One region of the Staphylococcus casei genome, then DNA from elsewhere that is predicted to be linked to it. Evidence: riboswitches for the same ligand, from Rfam matches in the RefSeq annotation. Region 1 holds a riboswitch; the other holds the start of a gene.

Region 1 (4,553 bases):
ATAAACAGCAGCTAATATGAGTAATATGCCAACAGTTGTAATGAGTCGGTTGCCCCATTTTTTCATGCTCTAATACCTCCCTTTACACTTACATTTATCATTTTAAGTATAGCACAATACTTTATCATATATATTTATATTTATCATACCTTATCGTGATATTTTCGTGAATTTTATTACAATAAATTGCACCTTAATCAAAATAAGTGTTAAATATAAATAAATAGAAATAATTGTAATTACATTACCTAAAATAATCTAAAAAGGATGCGCTGCTTATGATACGTCATGCTACTAAAACAGATTTACCAAATATATTAGATATCTATAATGATGCAATCTTAAATACCACTGCAGTATATACCTACAATCCACAAACTATTGAAGCACGTGAAGAATGGTTTGAAAAAAAGGCAAATAATCATGAACCTGTACTCGTATATGAAGAACAAGGGGAAGCAATCGCATTTGCAACTTATGGGTCTTTTCGTGATTGGCCAGCCTATCAATATTCTATTGAACATTCTATTTATGTAAATAAGCACCATAGAGGTAAAGGTATTGCTTCTCTATTACTTGCTGAAATTATTCAAACTGCACGTGATAATGGATATAAAACATTAGTAGCTGGTATTGATGCAACGAATGATTATAGTATCTACCTACATAAAAAGTTTAAATTCACCCATTCAGGCACAATTCATAATGTAGGCTATAAATTTGATAAATGGTTAGACTTAGCTTTCTATCAACTCGACTTAAGTAACAACGATTAAATCGCTCATTTAAGGTGACTTTTATTGCACAAATATTGTATTTAAAGATAGTGACACAGATTAACTCAAAATTTCAGATAATGATTGAAGAAAGCATACAAAAAAACTGCCACAAAGTCGAAACCTTGTTGGCAGTCTGAAATTAAACATTATATGCTGTGACTCTATATTTAATGGTATATTTTACTACCTTCAGACACAAATTCTTCTGATTTTTGTTTCAATCCTTCTGCCTTCAATTCAGGGTTTTTTCGTAAGTCATGAGAGATACGCATTGAACAGAATTTCGGCCCACACATACTACAAAAATGCGCAACTTTTGCAGATTCTGCCGGTAACGTCTCATCGTGAAATGATCTCGCTTTATCCGGATCTAAAGAAAGGTTGAATTGGTCATACCATCTAAATTCAAAACGTGCCCTACTAATCTCATCGTCTCTTTTTTGGGCACCTTTCATACCTTTTGCTAAATCAGCTGCATGTGCCGCTATCTTGTATGTGACTACCCCTTCTCTTACATCATCTTTGTTAGGCAACCCTAGATGTTCTTTAGGTGTAACATAACACAACATCGCAGTGCCATAACTCGCAATTTGTGCGGCTCCTATCGCAGAAGTAATATGATCATAAGCTGGGGCAATATCTGTTGTAAGCGGTCCTAAAGTATAAAATGGTGCTTCTTGACAATAAAAATCCTCAAGCTCCTGATTTTCTTTGATTTTATGCATTGGCACATGACCAGGGCCTTCAACCATCACTTGAACATCATACTTCCATGCAATAGCTGTAAGTTCTCCTAATGTTTTTAATTCCAAGATTTGGCTTTCGTCATTTGCATCATAAATTGATCCAGGTCGTAAACCATCGCCTAAAGACACTGCAATATTATATTCTCTTAAAATTTCACAAATTTCGCTAAAATGCGTATATAAGAAACTTTCTTCATGATGCGCTAAACACCATTGCGCCATAATTGAACCACCTCGTGAAACAATACCGGTTAAACGACTCACTGTAGTTGGTACATATCTTAATAATACGCCTGCATGAATCGTAAAATAGTCTACACCTTGTTCAGCTTGTTCAATTAACGTATCTCTATAAATTTCCCAAGTAAGATCTTGTGCGTTACCATCTACTTTTTCTAATGCTTGATAGATTGGAACTGTCCCAACTGGAACTGGAGAATTACGCAATAAAAACTCACGTGTTGCGTGAATATTTTTACCAGTTGAGAGATCCATAATTGTGTCAGCACCCCAGTGAATTGACCATACTAATTTTTCTATTTCTGCTTCTATCGAAGAACTCACTGCTGAATTCCCGATATTAGCATTAATTTTCACTTGAAAGTTTTTCCCGATAATCATTGGCTCTGATTCTGGATGATTGATATTATTAGGAATAATCGCACGTCCACGTGCAATTTCAGAACGTACATACTCAGCTGATACATCTTCTCTTGTTGCAATAAATTTCATTTCTTTTGTAATGATACCTTGTCTGGCATAATGCATTTGTGTCACATTTTTTCCAGGTTTTGCTTTACGTGGTTTATATTTAAAAGGTGTTTCTACGAATTTTTTATGGTTATCTTTTTTAAAACCATTATCCAATGAAACGACTTTGCGTCCTTCATAAAATTTCGTATCGTCACGTTCTTCAATCCACTTGCCTCTTAATTGTGGTATACCTTTTTGAACATTCACTTCATAATCATGATCATGATAAGGTCCAGCAGTATCATAAACAACTACTGATTCATTAGGCGTTGTGCCTTGCTCTGTGACAGTCGGTGATAGTTCTATTGATCTAAAAGGCACTTGAATATCTCGTTCTTCACCGCTAATCCATAATCGTTGACTAGATGGAAATTGTTTCTTTAATTCAATTTTATCTTGTTCCATAAAAAAACTCCTTAGCATGTATTATTGCTAGGAGACCTGGTCAGAAATCGCATATATAGTGAAGTTAAACAACAAACAGCATCAAATTACATTTTGAAACTGCTTTGTTATGCTTCCCTACGCTGGTATTAACCAGATCAGGTTCAAAGGGTTGAGACTAACGTCTCTTTCAGCTATTGAAAAGCACCCCTAGCAATTGATATTAAATTCTGTTTTAAACTTAACACTAATCATTTTTAATTACAAATAAATTTATAAAAAATATTCATATTCTTTTTCGAGAATTTATCATATTTTTTCACTTTCTAATTTATCAGTACGCTAAACCATGTAAAAAAGCCAGAAGATATATAGTACTTCAATATCCTCTAGCTTAAACTTATTTTGAATATATTAATTTCAAGTATTACATTTTGTACGTATTCAACTTATTAATCATATAATCTGCTGCAATCATTAACATAAAAATTAACATAAATGACATCGTAACGTCCCCTAAAAAATGTGCACCAATACGTAAACGACTGAGACACATAATAATTGTATACGCCAATCCAATATTAAATACCATTTTTTGGGATTTTAACTTTTTAAAATAAAAGGCAATAAACATAAAATATGCCGCATCAGTCGTATGTCCTGAAGGAAAAGAACTATGTCCAGTATTACCATTTACTGTTAACCAATTTGTAAAATGCGCTCCATGATTGCCAATTTCATATGGTCTTGCACGTCCCCATAATTCTTTTAAACTATCAATAGTTTCTAATCCAACAAGTAATACAAAAAAACTAACTAGTGCTACTTTAAACAACCTTTCTATTTCATTTTGATCTATACGTTTTAACCAAAATTGATAGACAACTATTATGATAATAAGCAAAATAATAAATGTAATTAAGTACCCTGAACCTATAGATAATGCACTTCCTGCATCACCTTCATTACTAGCCACACCTATCGGTTTATGCTTATTAATATTATCTAAACTTGACGCGACATATTGCACTGTTTCTGACAGAAGTGAATTTGTTTTTATTAACGTATAAATAAATGTCATCATTAGAATGATATATTTAGCTAACTTGCTATGTAATCTTGAAAATGTATAAAAATTTAAAATAATCATTGAAATAATTAATATTAATGTAGGCGGAAATAACCCTAAATCTTGAAATATTGTTCCAAATACAGAATTCTGATTCATAAAGCATTGTGAAACAGGTAAGTCAATACATAAAGCCAATAGTAAAATGATACTAAGTATGACTAGAATGATTGTCGCTAATCTTTTCGAAATAACCATATATCCTCCAGACTTCAAATAACTAAAACTTTAAAAATATTTTTATTTATTTGAATTAAAATTATTTTCCAACTCATCATTACCCTTAATACGAACAAATATGTTTAAAATTTAAATATTATATACTACTTTATCGTTATTCGTATTTATTAATGTAGTAATATCAGCAATTTAAGCCTGAATTTCATCATTATGCATTTTACTCATTTTTAGTTAATGTGACAGTACTGTAAGGTCACAAATCTCCTATAAAGTGATATATTAAATGAGTAGCGAAAATTATTTTCATAAAAAGTTCTTCATATGCTGAGTTATACTCAGTCAGACATAAAACGACAGACCTCTATAATATGAGATCTGTCGTTTTACTTTGTTTACTATGCACTATAATATAAATATTCTTTTAGCATTATTTATTCATTTCCAACCACTTTACCATTTCATTAAGATTGTTCACCGTAATCGTAGGTTGCTGTCCATTTTCATCAAACACTTCATTTTTTCGGTTTACCCAGACCGTATTAAATCCAAAATTAGCCGCACCTGTAACATCCCATGTGTTCG
Region 2 (4,553 bases), 1.4 Mb from region 1:
AAAAAAACAAAAAATAAAACCTATCTTCCAACCAATTTGGAAGATAGGTTAAGTCAAACTACACTATTTTAATCAATTAATATTCTGCTGGTTCACGTAATTTTATGATGAATCCTACTATAATTGCTATCAACATCATAAAAAGTATTGGTGTAATAAATGTTGATAATAATAATCCATGAACCATGATGTTTACAAATTCTGTAACTAATTTAAAGAATAAAAAACTTACCATAAATAATTGCAGATAATAAAATCTACCTTTTAAATAGTTTGTTAATGTCGTTAAAATATAAATTATTATAATAATCATTAACAAGAATAAAGTAATCCACTCAATAACATATTGTGTTTGAGAAATTTCCCAATCACCAGAAACAAATAATGCGTTTCTATTATTAAATTCAATCAATGTAAAGAATAAGAGAATTGCTCCACAGCATAATTCTACATATGCAGATTTAAGCCATTTAGGTTTCTTCATCCAATTTGGTACATCATCTTCTTGAATATCAATAATGTCTTTCCATTTTTTAATGAATTTATCCTTTTTATCCCTAGCTTTTTGAATATCTACACTTCTACGTGTTTTACGTGTAAATTCTGTTGTTTTGTCTTGTAAATCTTTCCAATATTCTTTTGTTTGAGTAGTTACTGCACCTTTACTCGTTCTAGATAATTCCGGTTCTTCTTCGCCGAGTTCTTGTTTCGTTAATGGTAATGATCTTCTTAGGAATAAGAAGTTCCAAATTGACATTTGTCCAAGTAACCACATAATTATGAAAAACGTGTTAACACTTAGAATATCAATTGGTACAATTTGATCACTATCTATTCTTCCATATAACACAATTTGTGTTAATAAATAACTTATGCCATAAGTGAAAATAATCCATAAATAATGATATTTTCTATGGTCCGTATTTAATTCATCTTTATAAACAATGTAACCTATATGCACCGCAAAAGGTATCACAAAAATAACAGCAAAAAAGCTATAAACTTGTGTCATGAGTATAAGCGTTATAATGAAGAACAGAATACCAATAACTAAAAAGAAAATTGAAATATCATAGTCATATCTCGTTGTTCTAAATAGCGTGAAGCCAATAAGTATTAACGCAACACCAAACAAAAGAATCAAGATTGCGCTTACTACAGGAAAGTTCCCTATATAATTACTCATCACCCTAATAATTTCACTGAAAAACGCGTTTATAAAATCCCACACATTATGAATATGTAATTCAATCTTACCTTTACCATTTAACTTGTGAATTAAAGGTAAATTAATTAAAATGATGAGACTTGTGAAAAGCGAAACGATGCCTATAATATAACTATACAGTATCTCAGCGTGTTTCTTAAAAAAAGACATACCATTCACCTCAAAGTTATTATATATGAACATTTTGTTCTTGTCTTTAATAATCTAATAAATAAGTCTATAGTATGATATAAAATAGTTGTATAGTCAAAATTCCACATAATTTATACTATTAAACAATTATTTCATAAAAAGTATAAAAACGCATGGGCTATATACAATTTATAGTTATTCATTTCTTTGTTTTTGTTTAATGATTCAATTCCGTGGTATACAATCAATATATTCTACTTAAAAATTAAGGAGTGTTGTACTTATGAGTAAAGAAGAATTAAATAAACAAGCAGCTGAAAAAGCTAAAGCGGCTGAAGATAAATTAAAAGATCAACAATCATCATCAAATGATGGTGAGGAAGAAACTAAAAAAAATATCCAAGACACATTGGATTAAGACAATAGACGATTCACTTTGAGTAAGCCAAACTACTTCGGCTTACTTTTTTAATACGCTTCCCTACCTTAGTTTAGCAATATACTTCGCTACTTTCTATATGCTCTTTATAAACTCGCTTCCTCTATTGATTAACCAGCTTATTATTCCCCATTATTAAATTGAGACCTTGACAGAACTGGCGAAAAATCATACATTATAGTTAAATTTAAATATAATATTCGCACTAGGGGTGTTTAGTGACTGAGATGAGGTATACCCTCAAACCCTTTGAACCTGATCTAGATTAAACTAGCGTAGGAAAGTGTATTGCGATACCTTTTTCTTTGATTGGTATCCCTATGCCACTATTTAAACGCGCAACTTTCTAGAAGGTTGTGCGTTTTTTATATAGGAGGAAACGATCATGACAAAAGGTTTAAAGCTTTCTGAAATACTCGTAACTGTATTAATTGCAGTTGTTTTCGCAGTGATATACAACATTTGGAATTTCGTCTATAAAGCTGTACAAATTACCGGACTACATTTTGAAGAATTGACGTATGGCGCATGGTTTATGGCAGCTGTCGTTGCTTATCTTATTATCCCTAAAGCTGGTATTGCTATTTTAGCTGAATTTGCTGCAGGGGCTGGCGAAACTATAATAATGGGCCGTTTTGATATAGCTACTATAATTTATGCCTTATTACAAGGTTTAGCCTGTGAAATTATATTTGCAATTTTTAAATATAAATCTCGTACTGTTATGGTTGCCATGTTAGCTGGACTTTTAGCTGCAGTAGCTACATTACCGATTGACTTCGCTTATGGTTATCTTTCAGAAATTGCTGGATGGAACCTCGCATTATACATCGGGTTTAGACTTATAAGTGGCATCGTTGTTGCTGGACTTTTATCTTATTATATCGTAAAAGCCTTGGATCAAACTGGTGTAACTAAATTGTTTAGACCAGCAAGTCAAAGCGATTACGACAACTTATAAGGAGCAATTTCGTTGATAGTAACAAAAAATTTACGTCTAAAATATCCAAATGCACAGCATAAAATATTTGATAATTTAAGTATCAATATAAATGATAAAGAAAAAGTATTACTTTTAGGACCTTCTGGTTCTGGAAAAAGTACGTTATTGAATGTCTTAAGTGGTATTGTGCCTAATCTTATTGATTTGCCAATGAAATATGATGAATTACACATTAACCATAACTGCGGCGTTATTTTTCAAGATCCGGACAGTCAATTTTGTATGCCTAAAGTTTATGAAGAATTAGCTTTTGTATTAGAAAATTTAAATGTCCCTCGTGATAATATGGACGAAAAAATTAAAGCAGCACTTACAGCAGTAGGACTTAATGTAGATAAAGATCAATACATTAACCAATTAAGTGGTGGTATGAAACAAAAACTTGCAATTGCAGAAACGCTTTTGCAACAAGCAGACACTTTATTTTTAGATGAACCCACAGCTATGTTAGATGTAGAAGCAACTGCTGATTTATGGCAAAAAATCAAGGCCTTGTGGGAAGATCAAACTGTACTCATTGTAGAACATAAAGTGGAACATATATGGCAACATATAGATCGTGTGCTTTTGTTTAATTACAACGGGGAAATCATAGCGGACGAATCTCCAACAAAGATGCTAAGCGACTATGAGCACCTATTAACAGAATATGGCGTATGGCATCCAAATGCTTGGCAATACGCCCCTAAACCCTCTTCATGTCCAAATACGGCGATGTTACCAACAAATAGTAACTTTAAATTCAAACAAGTTACAGTCAAAAGAGGTAAACGTAAACTTTTACGTATTTCAGAACACATCATCAACACTGGTGATTGGATTACTATTACTGGACCAAACGGCAGCGGTAAAACTACATTATTAGAATCGATGATGCAACTAATTAAATATGAAGGAAAAATGTATATTAATGATCACACTTTGTCTAAAATCAAAGATGCAGCAAAACACATGTATTTAGTGTATCAAAATCCAGAATTACAATTTATAACACATTCTGTTTTCGAAGAAATTTTCATTCAATATAAAAAACATTCTATTTCTAAAAACGATGCTATGCAAGAGACTGTAGAAATGCTCAAAACGTTAAATTTAGAAAATGTACAATCACAACATCCATATGAATTATCAATGGGACAAAAACGAAGGTTAAGTGTGGCTATTGCATTGAGCTCATCTTCTAAGTTTATTTTATTAGATGAACCAACTTTCGGGCTAGACAGTCATAATACGTTTAACCTTATTAAGTTATTTCAAAAATGCATCCAACATGGACAAACTATTATTATGGTAACGCATGACTCAGAGCTTATTTCTAGGTATCCAACCCATAGACTACATGTGGATCAACATCAATTATATGAATTAAAGGGTGGTACTCATGTTTGAAATGTGGAAAAAGCACTATTCTTTTATAGATGATGTTAATATCATCACGAAACTTATAATTGCAGTACTATTATTTGTCTTTGTTATTTTTATTCATCAATTTGATTATATGATTTATTTAACATTGTTCATGCTCGTCTTTTTATTACTTTTTAATGGTTTGAAACTCAAAATAACCTTAGCCTTTGTGTTTTTTACTGTTATATTTAGTTTGATATCAGCATTATTCATGATTTTTTATGGTTCCGGGACACACATGATTTTCCAATTAGGCTTTATAAAGATCACTACGGAAAGTTTATATCGAGGCTTACATTTAGCTATGCGTACGTCAACTGTATCATTTTTTGGTATTTTAATTG

What was found. A riboswitch is a leader RNA that binds a small molecule or an ion and turns the genes downstream of it on or off. The one in region 1 is predicted to bind thiamine pyrophosphate.
Region 2: linked by a shared signal. The riboswitch ahead of QMO72_RS09240 (ECF transporter S component) and the one ahead of thiC (phosphomethylpyrimidine synthase ThiC) in region 1 are both predicted to bind thiamine pyrophosphate.

What each region holds. Positions count from the first base shown of each region.
Region 1 covers NZ_CP125718.1:475,634-480,186, reverse strand. Annotated here, with positions in the region: gene srtA (class A sortase SrtA) at 1-66, opposite strand, end outside; gene QMO72_RS02080 (GNAT family N-acetyltransferase) at 279-776, shown strand; gene thiC (phosphomethylpyrimidine synthase ThiC) at 947-2,683, opposite strand; TPP riboswitch at 2,781-2,884, opposite strand; gene QMO72_RS02070 (phosphatase PAP2 family protein) at 3,090-3,989, opposite strand; gene QMO72_RS02065 (haloacid dehalogenase type II) at 4,399-4,553, opposite strand, start outside.
Region 2 covers NZ_CP125718.1:1,910,631-1,915,183, forward strand. Annotated here, with positions in the region: gene auxA (lipoteichoic acid stability factor AuxA) at 77-1,378, opposite strand; gene graF (glycopeptide resistance-associated protein GraF) at 1,644-1,778, shown strand; TPP riboswitch at 1,997-2,098, shown strand; gene QMO72_RS09240 (ECF transporter S component) at 2,185-2,760, shown strand; gene QMO72_RS09245 (ABC transporter ATP-binding protein) at 2,773-4,191, shown strand; gene QMO72_RS09250 (energy-coupling factor transporter transmembrane component T family protein) at 4,184-4,553, shown strand, end outside.